2 regions of the Lacrimispora brassicae genome follow, and region 2 is predicted to be linked to the other one. Evidence: riboswitches for the same ligand, from Rfam matches in the RefSeq annotation. Region 2 holds a riboswitch; the other holds the start of a gene.

Region 1 (11,411 bases), on a different contig from region 2:
TGATTTGGAGGGGCTGGCAGCAGCGGTTATCCAGTCAGGAAAGGATGGATTGGCTGACCTGGATCATTTAGAGCGTGATGGCGGAGAACCTGAATTTGAGGATGGATTATAGTTAAGAAAAAAGCGGGGATATTATTAATTAATAAGGAGAGGAGTAAAGACAGGATGATAAAGAAAATCCATGTAGAACCAATTGGCAAAACACAGGAATATAGAAGTACATCCCTTCTTACCAGAGAGGAAGTAGAGAAAGCCATCAGCAAAGTAGTAGATCAGGTGCGCTGTAATATGAACTATTTTGGTACAAGGTTCCCATCGCCGGCCACAAAAGACCAGACATACGGTATTATTGAGAATATAGAGTGGACTGACGGTTTTTGGACAGGGATGTTATGGTTGTGCTATGAATATACAGGCGATGAGGATTTCCGCAGATGTGCAGAACAGAATGCAGCTTCCTTTTTGAACCGGGTGGAGAAACGCCTGGAACTGGATCATCATGATCTGGGCTTTTTATACAGCCTTTCCTGCGTTGCCGGCTATAAGCTGACAGGTTCGGAAGATGCAAAGAAAGCGGCAATTATGGCTGCGGATAAACTGATGGAAAGGTATCAGGAAAAGGGCGGTTTCATCCAGGCTTGGGGAGAACTTGGCGCAGGGGATAATTACCGTCTGATTATTGACTGCCTGCTGAACATTCCGCTGCTTTACTGGGCATCGGAGGTTACGGGAGACGATACATATAAGGCAGCAGCAAGGCGTCACTATGAGACATCGTGCAACAATGTGATACGGGATGATGCTTCCGCATACCACACCTTTTATTTTGATCCGGTAACAGGGGCCCCTTTAAAAGGTGTGACAAGACAGGGTTACAGCGATGATTCGGCATGGGCCAGAGGTCAGGCATGGGGGATATATGGAATTCCGCTGAATTATAAGTATACAAGAGATAACAGTGGGTTCAACCTGTTTAAGGGAATGACCAATTACTTTTTAAACCGTCTCCCAAAGGATGATGTGTGTTACTGGGACCTGATATTTTCAGACGGCTCCGGCCAGCCCAGGGACTCTTCTGCAGCGGCTGCCGCGGTGTGCGGCATTCATGAGATGCTTAAATATCTGCCGGAGGTGGACGATGATAAGGAAACCTATAAATATGCAATGCACCGTATTCTCCGCTCCCTGATGGTTCATTACGCAAACTTGGAAACCGGTGAGGGGAAACCGGTCCTTCTTCACGGAGTATATTCCTGGCATTCAGGAAAAGGTGTAGATGAAGGAAATATCTGGGGAGACTATTACTATCTGGAAGCTTTGATACGGTTTTATAAAGATTGGAACCTGTACTGGTAAAACATCAAGGAGGAACAGTTTAATGACAGTACCTAATATTGTATCATTCAGAATCGATGAAAGACTGATTCACGGACAGGGGCAGCTTTGGATAAAAGCCCTGGGAGTAAATACCGTGATTGTGGCAAATGATTCAGCCAGTGAGGATCCCATGCAGCAGACGCTGATGAAAGCAGTGGTTCCCAGATCAATTGCCATGCGTTTTTTTTCCATCCAGCATACTTGCGATGTGATCATGAAGGCTTCTCCAAAGCAGACCATATTCATCGTGTGTAAGACACCTGAGGATGCGCAAAAGCTGGTGGCAGGAGGTGTCCCGGTAAAGGAAATCAACGTAGGCAATATTCATCACGGACCGGGGAAGGAAGAAGTGAGCAAGTACATTGCCCTGGGGCAGGAGGATAAGGAAGCCCTGCGGGAGCTGCGGGACCGGTACGGTATTCGGTTCAATACAAAGACCACTGCATCCGGAGATGACGGAGCCATAAAAGTGGATTTGAATAAATACTTATAAGAAATGGAAGGACAAGGAGGGAATAATAATGACAATCAGTATCATTCAGTGTTTGTTAATCGGTTTATGGACCGGGTTCTGTCTTGCAGGCATGCTGTTCGGCATTTATACCAACAGATGTCTGGTAATGGCCGCAGGAGTAGGTCTGATTCTGGGTGACCTGCCAACAGGACTTGCAATGGGAGCGGTGGGGGAACTGGCATTTATGGGATTTGGTGTATCCCAGGGAGGTTCTGTACCCCCTAATCCCATGGGACCTGGCATTGTTGGAACCATTATTGCGATTACCATGAAGGATTCGGGAATTGACGTGGGTTCTGCCCTGGCTCTTTCCTTTCCCTTTGCAGTGGCGTTCCAGTTTGTGATCACCGCAACTTACACATTCACAACAACGCTCACCAGCTATGCAGGCAAAGCTCTTGAAAAGAAGAATTTCAAAGGATTCCGCATTGCGGCAAATGCCACGGTATGTGTATTCGCAGTGGTGGGCTTTATTGTCGGATTTGGCGGTGCCTTCAGCTCCGAGGGGCTTCAAAAGGTGATCTCCCTCATTCCGGCGTGGCTGAGCAATGGTCTGGGGGTAGCAGGAAAGATGCTTCCGGCCATCGGATTTGCCATGATTCTCAATGTTATGGCAAAAAAGGAACTGATTCCGTTTGTACTGATCGGATATATATCCATCGCTTATTTGAATCTGCCTGTAATGGGCGTGGCGGTAATAGGTACGGCAATCGCTTTGCTTGTTTTTTTCAACCCAGGAAAGGGCGGCGGCGAGTCCGTGGAAGAAGTGGAGGTTGAATTTGAAGATGGCATATAATCAGTTAGAGAAAAAGGATTATGTTAAAACATCCCTGCGGGCATACTTCCTGCAAAATGGATTTAATTATGGAAACTACCAGGGGCTTGGTTATGCCAATGTAATGTATCCGGCCTTGCGTAAGATGTATAAGGGTGATGATGATAAACTGCAGGAAGCATTAAAAGAAAATATCGAGTTTTTTAATACGAATATTCATTTCTTTCCCTTTATTACCAGTCTGCATCTGGTAATGCTGGAGAATCACACGCCTTCAAAGGAAATCCGTAATATCAAGATGGCCCTTATGGGACCGCTGGCAGGTATCGGAGATTCTCTGGCTCAATTCTGTCTGGCACCGCTTTTTGCCACGATAGGGGCCTCCCTGGCTCAGGACGGACTGATCATGGGACCGATTCTTTTCTTTACAGCTATGAACGTAATCCTCCTGGCCATAAAAGTCCTTACCGGCATGTGGGGATACAAGCTGGGAACCAATATTATCGGCACCTTAAGTTCTAAAATGGAGCATATATCCAATATTGCCAGCATGATCGGAGTGACCGTTATCTCCGGACTGGCTGTGAATTTTGTGAAGCTCACCACACCCATCCAGTATGCGGCAAACATGCCTGGTGACCAGCAGAAGATTGTGGCTGTACAGGAAATGATGGATGCAATTGCACCAAAGCTTCTTCCGGTCCTGTACACAGGCCTGATATTCTATCTGATCAAAGTAAAGAAATGGACCACATACAAGCTGGTCATTCTGACCATTATATTGGGAGTTGTACTTTCACTCTTACATTTAATTGCATAATTCCATACATCAGGGGAGGTGCCTGTCCGGCACCTCCCTGTAGCTGTTGGTAAGATCACAAGGAGTCATAAAATGCAGGATAAACGTTTTGACAGCCTGAAAAGGCGTGCAAAAGAGTATGTAAGCCGATACGATGGGGCCTATGTAACGGAATATATGGAAAAGAACTGCCGGGAAGAGAGGAAGACGGTACTGAAACAGGCGGACCGGCTTTTGAAGCAGGTATTTGTTTTTGAAGACAAATGGGATATGGAACCCTGCTCCGTTCCTTATGCACTGGAGAATATGGTCTGGGATTACAGCCCTAACGGTGATCCGGAGTGGGTCTATATGCTGAACCGTCATGAGTACCTTCACAAGCTCTTTCTGGCATACTGCTTTACGAAGGATGAAAAATATATAGAAAAGCTTAAGTGGTATTTGCAGCACTGGATCAATACCAATCCCATCATGCCGGAGGCCACGGAAACCACAAGAACCATTGACACGGGAATCCGCTGTATGAACTGGCAGCTTCTCCTGATTCAAATGATAGGAAGAGGGCTTTTGGATCAGAAGGAGGCAGAGGCGGTACTGGAAAGCATGAGCCGGCAGTTTGATTACATGGGCAGTAAGTATATGGAAAAGTACTCCTTGAGCAACTGGGGAGTGCTGCAGACCACGGCTATTTGTCAGGGATATCTTTGGTTTAAGGAATATCTGCCTGAAAATGGGATGGAACAGTGGGCGTGGAAGGAGCTGGAGCATCAGACGGAACTTCAGGTATTATCCGATGGATCCCACTGGGAACAGTCCATGATGTACCATATAGAAGTACTTCTGGCCTTTATGAAGCTGTTTTCCAATTCAGGAGATAAGGAATGGCTCTTGAGAAACATCCATGCCATGAGCCGTTATGTCCTTTATGGCGCAGCACCGGATCATTGCCAGATCGCCCAGTGTGACAGCGATGTTACCGATGTAAGGGATGTGCTGGTAAAGGCTGCGGTTCTTACGGGTGACGGCAGGTACAAGTATGGCGGATATAAAACCATGGATCTGGACAGTGCCTGGCTGTTTGGACGGGAAGGAATCCGTAAGTATGAAGAATTAAAGGCGGTAAAGCCTGAATCCCTGTTTATGAATGCGGCAGATACAGGAAATATTTACTTTAGAAGCGGCTGGGATGAGGACAGCCATTTTACTTATCTCAAGTGCGGGCCTCTGGGAAGCAGCCACGGACATGCAGATCTGACACATATTTCCCTGTATTATAGAGGAAAACCGTTTCTGATAGACAGCGGAAGGTATTCTTACAGGGAGGAAGAGCCGCTGCGGGTCTTATTAAAAAGTGGGCAGGCCCATAACGTCTGTGTAGTGGATGATGAGTCTCCCGGAAGGCCGGTGAGTTCCTGGGGGTATGAAAGCTTTGGTCAGTGCCTGAAAAATTATTACAGGGAGGAAGGGCCGGTCTGTTATGGGGAAATGGCTTATCACGGAACTTTATCCGGGGGTGAAAACTGTCTGATCCTGCGCAAGGTAATGGCGGTAGACTGCGGGCTTTGGTTGATTGTAAATGATATCTGCTGCAACGGAGTCCACCAGGTGAAGGAATATTACCATTTGAATGCTTCGGTGGAGGCAGCCCCTTTGGCGTCAGATGGGGCTGGGTGGCATTGGGAGCTTAAGAATGGGACCGAAAGGCTGAACCTGTGGGGGTCCGGTATTTTCCGATCCCATAAATGCCTTGTCTCCAACCGTTACAATCAGCTTTCAGACAGCAGTTGTCTGGTCAAGGAGTCCGGCTTTACGAACCGTCACACGGACTGGACATGTCTTGGAGGGCCTAAGGTGGGGTTAAAGGATGCTGCGGTGCATCAATCCGGTAATCCGCTTCCTGCAGACCATGAGACAGTGACAGCCAAAGAATTTGTTTTGTCAGAACAGGAGTCGTGGATTCTTCTTATCTGGAACAGGGAAACCTGCTGTGGCGGTAAATTATATAAATGCCGGAATATGCAGATTTATGCAAAAGCCGCAGCCATTCACTGCAAGGAAGGCAAAAGAACCCTTTACCGTTTAAGAATTTGATGGAAACCCGTTCCACGAAAGGATTATCTATGGTATATTATATAAAAAGGTTGAGTTTGTCCCTTGTAATTTAGGGGCATCAGGTCGTGGAGGTTACTATGAAAAAGCTGACAATTAATGAGATTGCTGAGAAAGCAGGTGTTTCTAAGACAACGGTTTCCTTCTATCTTAACGGCAAGACCAATAAGATGTCCGAGGAGACGAAGCAGAGAATCCAGCATATCATTGATGAGACAGGATATGAACCCAGTGCCGCAGCAAGAGCGATGAAGGCAAAGAGCAGCGGCCTTATAGGGGTTATCCTGGGAGATGCTTCGGAACCATATAGTGCCAGAGCGCTAAAAGGCATAGAAGATGCGGCCAGTGCCCAGGAATACCAGATCATGATCGGCAACAGCGGACTGGCCTTCCAACAGGAAAAGGACTATGTACAACGTATGCTGAAGCTTGGCGCAGAGGGTTTTATTATCCAGTCGACTTATCGCTTTGGAATGCTGGCCAGTGACTTGGAGAAGAAAAAAAAGCCCATTGTTTATCTGGATGCCAGGCCCTATGACTTTAAGGGAAGGTATGTGAAAGGCAACAATTATGATTGTGTATACCGGGTGATCACAGAATGTATCAAAAAGGGATATGATGATTTTCTGATGATAACAGACGGGGAAGCAGAGATGAGTGCGGGTTTTGAGAATACCCAGGGCTATAAGGATGCCCTTCAGGATGCCTGGAGGGAAGGCGGAACCCGGTATCTTCAGGAGGGAATCAAGTCAGTCGAGGTATTCGAGATGCTGAAACAGGCTGTAGATCTTAGTAAAAAAACGCTGATCTATGTAGCCAGCCCCGGCCTGTTTCAGGTAGTATACCAGGCTGTCCGTAATTATCCGGACTATATGTCACTGTTTCCCGGAACATTAGGACTGATCGGCTTTGATGCCGGGGGATGGACAAGGATGACTACCCCCGCTGTTTCCGCCATTATCACCCCAGCCTACGAGGAAGGCGTAAGAGCGATGGAAGAACTTATTGATTTGCTGGAGGGCAGGCGGATAGAAGGTGAGGTCGTATTCAGGAATATCGTGAAATGGAGAGAAACGACTTTGTAAACCTCTTTAAAGGCAGGCAGATCAGTTGTCAGAATCATTCTTGAAAATTGCGTAAAAAAATCATTGACAGTGCCAAAATACTCTGATAATATCAATAATAAATAACGGATGATGAATCCGAGAGAGAGCACAAATCTGTGCCGCCGAAGGGGAACGCAGAAACTCTCAGGCAAAAGGATCGGATTCGGACGTAACTCTGGAGAACATTTATGTACCGACGAAGTCAATCTTTCAGGTAAAAGGACAGAGGCAGACAAGAATATCCAATAGGGATGTTTCTTTCTGCCTTTTTTTGTACGGATAAACGGGTAACTTCCTATTATCATATAAATTTAAGGAGGATTAAGACATGGAACGAAAAACACCGCTTTATGAAATGCATCTGAAGTATCATGGCAAAATGGTCCCTTTTGCCGGGTATCTTCTTCCCATCCAATATGAGGAAGGGATCATAAAGGAGCATATGGCAGTAAGAACAAGAGCAGGACTTTTTGATGTTTCCCATATGGGTGAAATAAGCTGTAAGGGAAAAGATGCACTTGAGAATCTGCAGCGGCTGCTGACCAATGATTTTACGGATATGGCAGACGGCCAGGCAAGATACAGCCCCATGTGCAATGAGCATGGGGGGACCGTGGATGATTTAATTGTATATAAGAAAAAAGATGAGGAGTATTTTATCGTCGTAAATGCTTCCAATAAAGAAAAGGATTACCGGTGGCTGCTGGAACATAAATTTGGAGAAGTGGTGTTTGAAGATATTTCCGATGATATCACACAAATCGCCCTGCAGGGTCCTAAGTCCCGGGAAATACTTATGAAGCTGACAACAGACATTCCCGAAAAGTACTATCATGGTATTTTTGATGGAAGGGTGGCCCAAATCCCATGTATCGTATCCAGAACCGGTTATACAGGGGAAGACGGTTTTGAACTTTATTTAGATAATACATATGCTGAAACAATGTGGGAAACGCTTATGGAGGCAGGTAAAGAATACGGACTGGTCCCCTGCGGCCTGGGGGCCAGAGACACCCTGAGGCTGGAGGCCGGCATGCCTCTGTACGGACATGAAATGAACGACGATATCAATCCGGTGGAAACCGGTCTCGGGTTTGCTGTGAAAATGCAGAAGGCGGATTTTATCGGCAAAAGCCATTTGCCGGATAAAGATTCCCTTACAAGAAAGCGGGCAGGCTTAAAGGTAACGGGACGCGGAATCATACGGGAACAGGAAGATGTGCTTGTAAACGGGAAAAAGGCAGGTTTTACAACCTCTGGAACCCATTGCCCGTACTTAGGCTATCCGGTGGCCATGGCTATTTTGGATAAGGAATATGCAAAAGTAGGTACAAAAGTAACGGTAATTGTAAGGGGAAGAGAAGTAGAGGCAGAAGTGGTACCCCTTCCATTTTATAAAAAAACAAAATAATTCATCTGGGAGAAGGAGAATCAATCATGAAGGTATTAGAAAATCTGGTTTACACAAAAACACACGAATGGGTAAGGTTTGAAGATGAAACAACAGCTTTGGTGGGCCTTACGGATTACGCCCAGCAGTCATTGGGAGGGCTTGTTTTCGTTAATCTTCCGGAAGAAGGTGACGAGACCACAGCCGGTGAAGTATTTGCCGATGTGGAATCCGTAAAAGCCGTTTCCGATGTATATTGCCCGGTAACCGGAGTTGTGGCAGAAATCAATGAAGAACTTTTAGACGCACCGGAAAGGATCAATGAGGCTCCTTATGACGCCTGGTTTGCAAAGATAACCGATATTATTGATAAAGAAGAATTCTTAAGTCCTGAGGAATACGAAGAATTTGTCAAAAAAGAAATAGAATAAAGGAGATCTGCATATGGGTTCATTTGTACCGGCAACCGATCATGACAGAAAAGAGATGCTGTCAGCGATTGGAATCAACAGCATAGAAGACCTTTTTGGGCAGCTTCCCCGGGAAGTGATGTTAAAGGATGGGTTGAATCTTCCTCATGGAATGTCTGAAATGGAAGTATGTAAGAAGATGGAAGGCATTGCAGCAAAGAATACGGTGTTCCCGGTTATGTTCAGGGGAGCAGGTGCGTACAGGCACTATATTCCATCCATAGTGAAAAGCGTGTTATCCAAGGAAACTCTTTACACGGCTTATACCCCCTACCAGGCGGAAATCAGCCAGGGTATCTTACGGTCTATATTTGAATACCAGACCATGATCTGTGAGCTTACAGGAATGGATACAGCCAATGCCTCCGTATATGACGGCGGGGCAGCGGCGGCAGAAGCGGTGGCTATGTCCAGGGACAGAAAGAAAAACAGAGCCTTTGTTTCCGCAGCGGTTCATCCTCAGGTCATGGAGACCATAAAGACTTATTGTTTTGGAAATAGCATGGAACTGACGGTTGTTCCTGAGAAAGACGGCATCACGGATCTGGATTTTCTGAAAGAACATCTGGATGGTCAGGCCGCATGTGTGTATATTCAGAATCCCAATTATTACGGCAGTCTGGAACCGGCTGGGGAAATCGGAATCACGGCAAAGGAAGCCGGCGCACGCTATATCATGGGCGTGAATCCCATTTCCCTTGGAATCATAAAGACGCCGGCAGAATACGGCGCCGATATTGCAGTGGGAGAGGGGCAGCCCCTTGGACTTCCCCTGGCATTCGGCGGGCCATATATCGGTTTTATGGCATGTACCAAAGAACTGACCAGAAAGCTGCCGGGAAGGATCGTTGGTGAAACCGTTGATTCCAACGGAAAAACAGGATATGTCCTGACCCTTCAGGCCAGGGAGCAGCATATCCGAAGAGAAAAAGCATTGAGCAACATCTGCTCAAACCAGGCGCTTTGCGCATTGGCAGTGGGAGTCTATTTATCGGCCATGGGAGCAGAAGGGCTGAAACAGACAGCCATACAGTGTTTGTCAAAGGCCCATTATCTGGCGGCCCAATTGGAAGCAATCGGGTATCCGGTTGTAAACCGGGGAGAATTTTTCCACGAATTTGTGACCGCTTCCAAAATTCCGGTAGAACAGGTAATGGGTCTGCTGGAGGAACAGGGGATCCTTGGCGGCTATCCCTTAACCGGTGAGAGAGCCGGGCAGATCTTATGGTGCTGTACGGAAATGAATGCAAAGGATGACATGGACCGTGTCATTGGCATTTTAAAGGAGGTGTAAGGCTATGCTGATTTTTGAAAAGGGACAGGACGGAAGAACCATGACCATCCTGCCGGAATGTGATGTGCCGGTGAGGCTGCCGGAGGAAGACAGCCAAAGAAAAAAGAGCCTGCGCCTTCCCCAAGTGTCTGAAAATGATATAAGCAGGCATTATACAGAAGCGGCGAAAATGGCATATGGCGTCAATGACGGCTTTTATCCTCTGGGTTCCTGCACCATGAAATATAATCCCAAGATCAATGAAGACATGGCCTCTCTTCCGGGATTTGCGAAGATCCATCCCCTGCAGCCGGAGCATACGGTGCAGGGCTGCATGGAGGTATTGAAAACAGCAGAGAGATACTTATGTGAGATCACCGGAATGGACCGTATGACCTTTCAGCCGGCAGCAGGAGCCCACGGTGAATTTGCCGGACTTTTGCTGATAAAAGCATATCATGAAAGCCGCGGTGACGGAAAAAGGACAAAGATCATAATACCGGATTCCGCCCATGGAACCAATCCCGCAAGTGCCTCAATGGTGGGCTATTCGGTGATCAGTATTCCGTCCGCAGAAGACGGCGGAGTGGATCTGGAAGAATTAAAAAAGGCAGTGGGAGAAGATACGGCCGGACTGATGCTGACCAACCCCAATACATTGGGCCTTTTTGATAAAAACATTTTAGAAATCACAAAAATCGTTCATGAAGCCGGAGGGCTGGCTTACTATGACGGAGCAAATTTAAACGCCGTCATGGGCATGGTAAGACCGGGGGATATGGGATTTGATGTGGTTCATTTAAATCTTCATAAAACCTTTTCTACCCCTCATGGAGGCGGTGGTCCCGGCAGCGGACCAGTGGGATGCAAGAATCTCCTGGCTGAGTTTTTACCTGATAACCTGGTGGAGGAAGAAAACGGATATACGTTTAAACGTCCGGTTCAAACCATGGGACAGGTGAAGAACTTTTACGGAAACTTTCTGATCGTGGTCAGAGCCATGACGTATCTGTTTATGCTAGGAAAGGAAGGAATTCCGGAAGCTTCAAAGCATGCCGTATTAAACGCCAATTATATGATGGCAAAATTAAAGGATGTATATGATATGGCATACCAGGGACCCTGTATGCATGAATTTGTCATGAGCCTGGCCAGGCTAAAAAAAGAAACAGGTATATCCGCTATGGACATAGCAAAAGGACTTTTGGACCATGGCATCCATCCCCCGACCATGTATTTTCCGCTCATCGTATCAGAAGCGTTAATGGCGGAGCCTACGGAAACAGAATCAAAAGAAACCATGGATGAGGTGATATCTGTATTCCTCAGCCTGTATGAAACAGCCGGCTCCCAGCCGGAAACCCTTCATCAGGCCCCCATCCATACGCAGGTCACAAGACTTGATGAAGTAAGGGCAGCCAGAAATTTAATGTTAAAGTATGACTTCTTAGATAAGGAAACCCATAAAGATGATACAGGAAATTAAATATTTAAGCGGAAAGGGCAATGACCCCTATCTGAATCTTGCCATAGAAGAATATTTATTGGATACAACAGAGCGGGATACCTGTATCTTATACCTTTGGCAGAATGAAAAT
Region 2 (11,411 bases):
TCACTTCATTATATAGTATTTACTCTGTGATCCGTGGAAGGTATGATTGGCCAATCAATTCCTTTTCATAGCCTTATTATAATCAATGACAGCTTCAGATTTCAACACGAAGAAACGGGGATTTGGCGCTAGTTTTAGTGCCAAACATTAAAGACCATAAGGCCTTTGCCCCATCCCTTCATGAAATTCACGTATAACCTGTTTCAAAGCCTTGTCCATGAGGATCCGTCTCATAAAAATCAGTCTTATAGGAATTGGCCTTATAGGAATCAGCCTTATAGAAATCAGCCGTATAAGAATCAATCTAATGGAGGGAAGTGGGAGAAATGATGCTTTAAGAAAGTACAGACCATAGGGGCTGGAAGTTTATCTGACTTTATCCATATACATATAGAAAAGGATGCCCCTCATCAGCTATGGATCAACTGATTTTGCGGCATCCTTCTCATATGTTAGATATTATAAATATTCTTTTAAAAGGGACACTTTATCAAGCTTTTCCCAGGGCACGTCTAAATCATTTCTTCCAAAATGACCGTAAGCCGCAGTCTGTCTGTAGATGGGGCGGCGTAAATCCAGCATCTTGATGATTCCGGCCGGACGAAGGTCAAAATTCTGGCGTATGATGTCCACAAGCTTTTCATTGCTCAGTTTTCCGGTTCCAAAGGTATCCACCATGATGGAAGTGGGGTGAGCCACGCCGATGGCATAGGAAAGCTGAATCTCGCACTTGTCGGCCAGACCTGCTGCCACCATGTTCTTTGCAACGTAGCGGGCAGCATAAGCAGCGGAACGGTCCACCTTGGTACAGTCCTTGCCTGAAAATGCGCCGCCGCCATGACGGGCATAGCCGCCATAGGTGTCTACGATGATTTTACGGCCGGTTAAGCCGCTGTCTCCGTGAGGGCCTCCGATAACAAAGCGCCCGGTGGGGTTAATGTAGAATCTGGTATTATCATCCACCAGCTCTGCCGGCAGAACTTCGTCAAATACATATTTTTTAATGTCTGCATGAATCTGTTCCTGGCTCACGTTCTCGTCATGCTGAGTGGATAAAACCACGGCATCCAGACGGAGAGGTTTGCCGTCTTCATCGTATTCCACTGTTACCTGGGTCTTTCCGTCGGGACGGAGATAAGTCAGTGTTCCATCCTTGCGGACCTTTGTAAGCTTAAGAGCCAGCTTGTGGGCAAGAGCGATGGGGTATGGCATGTACTCTTCCGTTTCGTTACTGGCAAAGCCAAACATCATTCCCTGATCCCCTGCTCCGATGGCATCGATCTCTTCGTCAGACATTTTGTGTTCCTTTGCTTCCAGTGCACGGTCAACGCCTAAGGCAATGTCCGGCGACTGCTCATCCAGGGCTACCACAACGCCGCAGGTATCGCAGTCAAACCCGTATTTTGCACGGTCATAACCGATTTCCCTTACGGTCTCCCGTACCACTTTTTGAATGTCTACGTAGGCATGGGTGGTTATTTCCCCCATAACCATAACAAGACCTGTGGTACAGCAGGTTTCACAGGCCACACGGCTCATGGGATCCTGCTTTAACATCTCATCCAGAATCGCATCGGAAATCTGGTCACACATTTTATCCGGATGTCCTTCTGTAACGGACTCGGAAGTAAATAATAATTTTTCCATGTTGTCATTTCCTCCTTCTTGCTACGCTCTTTGGGCAGAACCTACCCCGTTTCACCGGGTGTATAGGTACGTCCCCAGGGCGTTCCTCCTTGATATCACATGGGGGAATAACAAAAAGAAAAGTCCGCAGCAACGCGGACTTGATTCAACAATGTATCAAATCCTCTTATTGCTCGATTTCTCGCTCAGGTTGGCACCTTCCAGCCGCTCTTTATGGCGAAGCGCCATCATTTCCGGTCGGGGTTGCCGTGACTTCACAGATCCTTTGTATCTCCATCACTCTGAATAAGGGATATTACGTACTTTTCATTTGTTATTCAATTGTATGCAGCATTCACTGCATTTATATTTTATCGTATTTAAAAACAACTGTCAAGGAAATTCTGGCCTTTACAGCAATGAATAAAGTTCTTGCAAAAACCGGTACCCTATTGTATAATGACGCTATTCTTTTTATTTTCGCCATATGAAATCTGCGGAATGCGCACAGCGCAGACCGTGGGTGGATGGCACTCTGGAGACGCCTGCAATCATGCAGGGGCCGAAGGGGCAAGCGCTTAGGCGCGAAACTCTCAGGCAAAAGGACAGAGGCGATTTTTTCCCTTTCTTTTTGGAATATCGCATGATCTCTGTTTTTTTGTAAGTGGGAGTATATCCCACTTTTTTTGTACAAAAAATTATGAAGGAAGGGAAGTAGTAAACTAATGCAAATAATTGTTGAATTTTTTAACAAGCTGGACTCAGCGATATGGGGGATACCCATGATCGTACTGCTTTTTGGCACCCACCTGTTTATGACCGTGCGCACGGGCTTTGTACAGCGCAAAACCTTTACAGCCATTAAGCTGTCTGTAACAAAAGACCCTGATTCACCAGGTGAGGTCAGCCAGTTTCAGGCCCTGACTACTGCACTTGCCTCCACCATCGGTACGGGCAATATTGTAGGTGTAGGTACGGCGGTATTCTTAGGCGGTCCGGGGGCTGTCCTCTGGTGCTGGCTGACCGGTGTATTCGGCATTGCTACCAAATATGCAGAATCCCTGATTGCGGTCAAATACCGTGTGCAGACCAGAGACGGCCGTATGCAGGGCGGTGCCATGTATGTACTGGAACGGGCACTGGGTCTGAAGTGGCTGGGAACACTCTTTGCCCTGTTTGCCATGTTTGCTTCCTTTGGCATTGGAAGCGGTACACAAATCAACGCCATTGCGGAGATCATTGAAAACAATGTACCTCTGCCCATCCCCCGCATTGTAATCGGTCTTGTCTTTGGCGGCATCACCGCTGTGGTCATTATCGGCGGCATCAAGTCCATTGCAACTGTGTGTGAAAAGCTTGTACCCTTTATGGCGTTTTTCTATGTGGCCGGCTGCCTGATCATTCTGGTTATCAACGCTGATTTCATCATTCCGGCACTTAAGGCGATTGTAACCCTGGCCTTCCAGCCCGGCGCAGTTGCAGGCGGTCTGGCTGGCCGCGGTATTATGCTTGCCATGCAGTACGGTATTGCCCGGGGCCTGTTTTCCAATGAGTCGGGTATGGGGTCTGCGCCGCTGGTGGCTTCGGCTGCACAGACTCGAAATCCCGTACGTCAGGCACTGGTGTCCTCAACCGGTACTTTCTGGGATACGGTCATTGTCTGCCTTATGACCGGTCTGGTTCTGGTTTCGACCATCATGAAAAACCCGGACATCAACATGGATATGATCCAAAACGGCGGTCAGATGACCACCGCCGCTTTCAGCCAGATCCCTGTCCTCGGCCCGGTGATTCTGGTAATCGGCATCATCACCTTTGCCTATTCCACCATACTTGGCTGGTCTTATTACGGGGAACGCTGCTGTGAGTACTTATTCGGCACTAAGGGTATGCTGCCCTACAAGATCATCTTCATTGCAATCGTCGTTATAGGCCCTGTGCTGTCCCTGGATTTAGTGTGGACAATTTCGGACATTCTCAACGCACTGATGGCGATTCCCAATCTCGTGGCTGTGCTGCTTCTGTCAGGTGTGGTGGCTAAGGACACCAAGTATTATTTAAATCATTTGGATGAAAGAGACGAAACACCCATTCCGGTTATAGATAAATAAAAGAATGCCTCAAAAAATGATATCATAGCATACCGCCATAAAGCAGGTATTACCAGACATCATTTTTTGAGGCATTTTCCATTTCATTAGCTAAAAGGATTTAAAACAGAATACATGGGGTGTTTTTTCCTGGCCCTCCGGGTAGAGCTTCCGGTAAATCTCCTGCCACAAAGTTCCTATTGCATCCTCACCTTCCCGTATATCTTCTACGATCAAACCGCCGTCCTTCATCAACAGCTCATACGCCTGATCAAATTCTCCAAGCTCCTTTAAGGCAATAATGTAGTAAAGCCTTATTCTGCCTTCCCCTGCGATGTTATCCGGAAGGCCTAAGTACAATTCTTTCATCTCACCGTATGCGCCACAATCATTTAACAGTTTAAATACATCTTTTGTATAAGACAGGCTATTACGGTATCGTTTCATGCCTTCTAATGCATAAGATACGGCACTCTGCTTATCCTTCTCTAACTTATAAACCGCGGCTAACCCCAGTTTTGCCCATGGATTTTCGGAGCAGTTATCTGAATTCAAGAAATTTTTCTTTGCTTTTGAAAAATCCCTGCAATAATAGGCATGAAAGCCAAGATGAAGCCAGGCATACCAATTATGGGAATCTTTTTCCTTAACGTAATCACTTAATCTCTGGTAAAGATAATTGTCCAGAAAATAATCTTCCGGCGCCTGCATCGGATCGGGGGAAGAAAATTTTCCCCTCTGTAAGAAGTCTTCCCATTCCTTTTGCCTGGTATCAGGACTGCTAAAATCCAGTTGGGGGGCAAGAGGAGGAAGATGGCGTTCTTCCCGCAGCCGGTTTTCTAATTTACCATATCCGCTTCCTCTATGGATAACGGTTCCTTCTGTTTTTGCCAATTGACGGGTCTTCAAAAGTTTCTCTTCCAGAGTATTAAATTCAGCCAGCTCACTTATACAAGAGCAAACCGCTTTCTGTGCTGATGGGAAATCCTGCAGAGCATCCTTTGATATCTGTACCGGGCCATATTGCTCAATCCATTCCCAGGCAGTATTGGGGGCCATAGGAATACAGCCGTATTGGGTTTTGCCAAGACCAGCCTGAATCTCCACATATCTTCCTGCCTCTTTTGTCAGGAATTCCTGCCACCGGTCAGACCCCTCGCTCTTCCCCCAGCAGAAAAGCTTGCGCCCTCGAAGGCGGTTTGTGGACATCTGGAGCAATCCATAACCCTCTTGATTTACATTTGCAATGAATTTTAATTCTTTCTCCGGAATATCAAAAAAATAATCTACCTGAGTCTCAATGTTACCATAGTCTGTCACATCAGTGTCCCGGACGTAAGGTATGGATACCTTCTCTATTGTGCCGCCGGTATTTGTATATGCCTCCTTTGCAGGGACAATCACTCTCCCGCCCGGATACTCCGGAACTGCCATATTGCTCCACCAGTACATGGGAACAACCTGTTCATTCTGGTTATGGATGCGCATTCTGCAGTTTAAGTATCTGCTCTCTTGATCAAGCCAGAAATCAATCTGATATGTTACTTTTCGAATCCGTTCAAACTCATAGAACCGTAAAACAGGTGTGATCCCATCCTCCAGGCTCAGTTTGGCGGTGAATACCTGGGACATGGTGAAAGGATGATGTCCGATCATTCCAATATTCCATTCCACACCTCCGCTGAACCAGGCATTTCGCAGCGCAAGATTGCTTGGGCGTATGACATCATTGGTATATAATAAGTTTGTTCCAGTCTCCTTGTCAATTAAACTCCAGAGCCTTCCGCCATAGGTTGGAAGAAAGGTCGCCTTCAGATAGTCATTTTCAAGGATGGCAACAGAAACCTCCTCCGGTTTTAGTTTACGGTTATAAGTATTTTGCAGGCGGTATGGATAAACACTTTGAAGCTGGCCATAGCCTTCATAGATTTCTTCATATTCATTGAGTATAGAATTCACTTTATTTTGTATGTTGAGTTCTCCCAAAATATCCGGCAATACGGAATCCGGCCCTAAATCGCTGACTTCCATGCTGATTTCTGAAAATGTTAATTGCGGTTCCATTCCAATCCCCCTCTGGCGGCTTAATGTTTCCTTTATAATCTATACTTTGTATGGCATCCTCTATTTTAAAGTAACTTCCTTCCCTGTCATTCCTTATCCCCCCTAATGAATTTCAAATGATACCGGCTTACCCTTTGACCCCGCCTCCGGTAATACCGGCAATGATCTTCTCCGACAAAAAGATATAAAGGATAAAGGTAGGAAGAAATACAATGATAACGGAAGCAAACATCCCTGACCAGTCTCCCGTATATTTCATGGAGTTGATCATGGAATACAGTCCCACCGCAACCGGCCGCACCCTGTCGGAGTTGGCAAAAATCAGGGAAATGAAATACTCATTCCATATATTGATAAAGTTGAAAATAGTTACCGTTATGATTCCGGACTGGGCCATGGGAAACATGATCAGCCAGAAAGCCTTCATGGGAGGACAGCCGTCAATGGCTGCCGCTTCCTCGTAAGCCCTGGAAATATTGGCAAAAAATGTGAGGAGAAAAATCGTTGTATAAGGAACATTGATCCCCACGTAAAGGAAGATCAGCACCGCCTTGTTTGCAACATAGTTGTTTAACACGTTCATTCCGGCGATCAGGCTGAACAGGGGAAGAACGATCATTACCACAGGCACTCCCATGGCGGATACAAGACTGGTCTGGATCGTTTTATTCCCTGCAAATTTAAAACGGGACAGCACGTAGGCGGCAGGTGCGCAGATCAGAACCAGAAGCGTACAGGAAACAACGGAATACATCAGGGAATTAAAGAAAATGGTGGACACATTGGAATTGGTCCATGCCTTTACATAGTTTTCAAAATGGATCCCCTGGGATAAGATACGGCCTGAAAAAATGGCCTTTGTGGTAGAAAAGCTGGCGGCTACAACCCAGCCCAGCAGTACAAGTGTAAATAAAATCCAGACAGTCAGGAGCAGATATCCCGGAAAAAGCCTAAGCTCTCTTTTCCAGTTAAATGGCTCCATAGATTTTCCCTTTTTAGCCATAAGTTTCCCTCCTTAGAATTCCAGATCATCATCTTTTATGAGTTTATTGCATATCAGGAATACCGCTACCACACAAATGCTTAACAGAACGCCGATTGCTGCTCCCAGGCCTGCATTCCGTTCCGTCATGCTGTTGCCCGCTCCAAAGATCATCATGTACATGTAAACCATGGGGGTAATGGTCTGGGTATCCGCCGTAACCGTTGAGAACAACTGGGACCAGACAAAAAAGCCTACTGAGGTGACGCTCCACATGGTGATATTGGTCTTAAACACCCCTTTTAGCAGGGGAACGGTAATGTAGCGGAACTGGTTTATCTTATTTGCCCCATCCAGAGTGGCTGCCTCATAGTAGTCCTCTCCGATCCGTTCGATTCCGCTTGCAAATATCAGCATGTGGTATCCTACCATACCAAAGCAGTAAGCAATGAGAAGGGCCATGAATTTGTGATCGTTATCAAGCCATTGGACCTTAGACAAATACGTAAGACCCAAGGATGAAAATACATCTTTAAGGAGACCGAACTTAGGACTGTATACATACTGGAGCCACATGGTGGCAAGGGCCACTGCACTGACTACGTTGGGAAGATATATCATAGCCCTGAAAAAGCTTTTAAAGCGTATCCCGCTGGTGATGATAACCGCAAATAAAAGAGCCAGGGACATGACGATCAATCCGCCGATCAGCCAGATGCGGAACAGATTCCACATGGATATGCGGAATAGGCTGGTTCCCGCAAGCTTGCTGTAATTGGCAAGTCCTGTAAACTGCCATTTGGCCATAGAATCCGTGATTCCTTCGATTTTAAAGAAGCTCATTAAAATCGTCCTGACAATGGGATAAAGGAATACAAGGACAAACATTAGGATCGCCGGTGTTAGAAATACGGCAATCATGGTCTTATTCTTCTTCACGTTAAATACCTCCCCCGGCTTTCCTTAATCGCATGGTGACACCGCCAAGGCGGTGTCACCTTATAGAATCTTACTGATCCGGATTATTTGCCTGCTGCCTTAAGAGCGTCTACGAATTCTGCTGCCGTAGTGGAACCGCCGCAAAGCTTCATAAAGTTCTCCTTGATAATTGGTGTTAAGTCTGCATTGGCTTCCGCTCCGGCTGCCCATGGATACCGTACGGTAAGGCTTTCCATTACAGGCTTCACGCTGGCAAGCTGTGCCGGCCATTCTGCATTTCTGGAATCTGCCGGGATGCCCATTGACATTTCGGACATCTTCTTGTCAAATTCCCCCTGGGTAATGTACTGGATCAGCTTAAATGCATTTTCTGCATTTTGGGAATTCTTATTGATAGCTAAAACCTGAGCGCCGAAGTTGGCAGCATTGGTTCCATCCTTTCCGCCATCCAGTGCAGGGTAACTGAAGCAGCCCCACTTAAAGTCTTCTCCTGCCATATCCTTTACTTCGTTTGGAAGCCAGGAACCGTTTAAATACATGGCGGCTGTTCCCATGGCGAGCTCCTGGTTCTGTCCTGCAGGCCATACGTTAGAAGCGATGGTCTCAGAAAAATATCCCTTCTTTGCAAAGTCCTCATAAGCCTGAGCCGTCTTAAGGACTGCGGGGTCATCCCATTTGCCTTCTTTTACAATGGCTTCCGTTCCCGGTTCGCCTAAAAGTCTGGCCATGTGATAGCCAAACATGGCTGTAATATAAGCGTCATCACAGGTAATAGGGGTATAACCTGCATCCTTGATCTTCTGGCATGCTGCATCCAGCTCTTCCCAGGTCTTTGGCACTTCCTTGATTCCTGCTTCATCAAAAATGGACTGGTTATAGAAAAATGCAAATACATTGGGCTGGTAAGGAATGGATTTTAATGTGCCCTTTCCCACTTCCCTGCAGGCCGCCATTAAGCCTGCATTGGCATTGGCTTCATAGTCCCCAGCCTTTGCCAGTTCTTCCAGATCCATGAGATACTGGCCCCATGTAGTATTCACACGGTCAATATCCTCGTCAAACAAGTCAATGTTGGTTCCTGCATCCAAAGCAGGCTGCAAGCCTTCCCTGATACCTGTACGTCCCTTGAACTGAATATCCACCTTGACTCCTGTATCTGCAGTAAATTTTTCAACAGCCAACTGAATTGCCTGGCCCTGAGGCTCCGTTGCCTCCCACATGGTCCAGTAGAGGAGCCCATCTCCGCCACCTGCAGTTGTTTCCTTGGGTGCCTCAGTCGAAGCCCCGGCAGCCGTTGTGGCTGCTGTAGTAGCTGTGGAATTTCCTCCTGCGCATCCTGCCAGAAGGCCGGCAGCCATAGCCGCACTCAGCATCATACCCATAAATCTTTTTTTCATAATTTTACCTCCCTCTGTGATCCAACTTATCTGTTGGATGTTCTTGGTGAGTCTATATTATTACACTTTTGGGCAAAATGCTTTGTACAAAAGGTTATCATTTTTAACATTTTAGTTTTTTATTATTTGCTTTTTTCATAATTAGAAGTTAAAATACAGATAACTTCTATGCTATTTGCACAACATCATTTTGTGAACAGGCGGCATTTGACATATAGAAACAGGGGGAACGTATGAAATATAAGTATACAGAACTGAGAGAAGAGCTGATCATACACCGGATCATCAGCATCCATTATTTTGAATACATGAGTGACTTCACCTTTGCAGGGGAATCCCATAACTTTTGGGAATTGCTTTGTGTGGATAAGGGAGAGGTGGACGTGGTGGCCGATCACGAACGGCTGACCCTTCACAAGGGAGAGGTGATTTTCCATCAGCCAAATGAATTCCACAGGGTCCTGGCCAATGGGGTCATCGCCCCTAACCTTGTTGTCATCGGGTTTGACTGCCAGTCACCCCATATGGCTTTTTTCAAAGAGCAGATCCTGAAGGTGGGACAGGCGGAGCAGGAGCTACTGGCCCATATCATTGCAGAAGCACGCCTTTGTTTTGAGGGAAGGCTTGATAATCCTTATCAGGAGGTGCTGGTGAGAAAGGACCATGGGCCTTTTGCCGGAGAGCAGATGATAAAAACCTATCTGGAGCAGTTCCTGATACAAATGTACCGCCACTCTCTCCTTACCCGCCAGGCTCCGCCCCTTCATAAGAACACCCCTTCCGCAGAAGATATCTATGAAACCATCCTGCGTTATTTTGAAAAGAACATCTGCACCCAGCTTACCATTGACCAGATCAGCCGGGATAATTTAATCAGTACTTCCCAGCTAAAAAAGCTTTTTTACGAAAAGGGAAATACAGGCGTCATTGAATATTTTAACGGCATGAAAATAGATGCGGCCAAGCAGCTTATTCGGAACCGGCAGCTTAATTTTACCCAGATCGCCAATTACCTGGGTTATACCTCGGTCCACTATTTTTCCAGGCAATTCAAGCATCTGACCGGAATGACTCCTTCTGAGTATGCAACCTCTATTAAAAAGCTGTCTGAAAAAAATGTGCTGCGGGATACAAGTCTTTAGGCTTTTGCATTGCATCTTATTTAAAAATGACCTGATTGTCAAAAATTAAACGATGTTCTATATAGAAAACCTATGACCCCTTTATTTTATGAAAGAGTCATAGTTTTTTTCTATGGATATGGATACTTTTTTGATATTACGTAATACCCCCGTTTCCATGTTATTATTTATAGTAAAATAAATGGAAAGGATTTTCCCCATATGAAAACATCTGTTATTGGCTACCCAAGAGTGGGAGCCTTAAGGGAGTTAAAATTTGCATCTGAAAAATACTTTAAAAAAGAACTATCCGCAGATGAATTGCAGGCAACGGCAAGAAATCTACGAAATACACATTGGAACACACAAAAGAATCACAGGACCGACTTTATTCCAAGTAACGATTTTTCTTTTTATGACACGGTTCTTGACACTGCAGTTCTGTTAAATGCGGTTCCGGCCCGATACCGCAATCTGGCACTGCCGCCTCTTGATACATATTTTGCCATGGCAAGAGGTTACCAAGGCCCAAATGGTGATGTAAAAGCCCTTGCCATGAAAAAATGGTTTAATACAAACTATCATTACATGGTTCCGGAAATTGATGATAATACAGAAATACGGCTTGAAGGAAATAAGCCATTTGACGAGTTTGAAGAGGCGGGAACACTGGGAATTAAAACTAAGCCTGTTTTGATTGGAGCATTTACCTTTTTGAAACTGGCAAGGTTTACCGGCGAAAAACGCGAAAAAGATTTTACAGATGCCGTCATATGGGCTTACTTACAGATCCTCACAAAGTTTAGTGAAATGGGGGCTGAATGGCTGCAATTTGATGAACCATGGCTTGTACACGATCTTACTGATGAAGACATTCTCTTATTTAAACAGCTTTACAGCGCCATCCTTTCTGTAAAAGGAACAGTAAAGGTGCTTTTGCAAACGTATTTTGATGATATACGTGATTGTTATCAGGAAATTATAGAAATGGATTTTGATGGGATCGGAATGGATTTTATTGAGGGCAGGAAATCCCTGGAGCTTGTAAAGACAAACGGGTTCCCCTCCGGTAAAATGCTGTTTGCTGGTATCGTAAACGGCAAGAACATCTGGAAAAATGACTATAGGAAATCTTTTGATATTATTTCTGAACTGCAAAAACACTGCAGCCATGTTGTCCTTGGAACATCCT

Evidence for each region. A riboswitch is a leader RNA that binds a small molecule or an ion and turns the genes downstream of it on or off. The one in region 2 is predicted to bind glycine.
Region 1: linked by a shared signal. The riboswitch ahead of gcvT (glycine cleavage system aminomethyltransferase GcvT) and the one ahead of ACYVD3_RS02775 (alanine/glycine:cation symporter family protein) in region 2 are both predicted to bind glycine.

What each region holds. Positions count from the first base shown of each region.
Region 1 covers NZ_BRYH01000006.1:132,820-144,230, forward strand. Annotated here, with positions in the region: gene ACYVD3_RS03680 (PTS sugar transporter subunit IIA domain-containing protein) at 1-112, shown strand, start outside; gene ACYVD3_RS03685 (glycoside hydrolase family 88 protein) at 166-1,356, shown strand; gene ACYVD3_RS03690 (PTS sugar transporter subunit IIB) at 1,379-1,870, shown strand; gene ACYVD3_RS03695 (PTS mannose/fructose/sorbose/N-acetylgalactosamine transporter subunit IIC) at 1,899-2,687, shown strand; gene ACYVD3_RS03700 (PTS system mannose/fructose/sorbose family transporter subunit IID) at 2,677-3,486, shown strand; gene ACYVD3_RS03705 (heparinase II/III family protein) at 3,559-5,556, shown strand; gene ACYVD3_RS03710 (LacI family DNA-binding transcriptional regulator) at 5,655-6,659, shown strand; glycine riboswitch at 6,768-6,850, shown strand; gene gcvT (glycine cleavage system aminomethyltransferase GcvT) at 7,009-8,091, shown strand; gene gcvH (glycine cleavage system protein GcvH) at 8,118-8,501, shown strand; gene gcvPA (aminomethyl-transferring glycine dehydrogenase subunit GcvPA) at 8,515-9,834, shown strand; gene gcvPB (aminomethyl-transferring glycine dehydrogenase subunit GcvPB) at 9,839-11,299, shown strand; gene ACYVD3_RS03735 (lipoate--protein ligase) at 11,283-11,411, shown strand, end outside.
Region 2 covers NZ_BRYH01000003.1:300,902-312,312, reverse strand. Annotated here, with positions in the region: gene metK (methionine adenosyltransferase) at 460-1,647, opposite strand; SAM riboswitch class I at 1,811-1,939, opposite strand; glycine riboswitch at 2,152-2,244, shown strand; gene ACYVD3_RS02775 (alanine/glycine:cation symporter family protein) at 2,352-3,737, shown strand; gene ACYVD3_RS02770 (DUF5107 domain-containing protein) at 3,828-5,780, opposite strand; gene ACYVD3_RS02765 (carbohydrate ABC transporter permease) at 5,908-6,783, opposite strand; gene ACYVD3_RS02760 (carbohydrate ABC transporter permease) at 6,796-7,701, opposite strand; gene ACYVD3_RS02755 (ABC transporter substrate-binding protein) at 7,785-9,098, opposite strand; gene ACYVD3_RS02750 (AraC family transcriptional regulator) at 9,332-10,240, shown strand; gene metE (5-methyltetrahydropteroyltriglutamate--homocysteine S-methyltransferase) at 10,442-11,411, shown strand, end outside.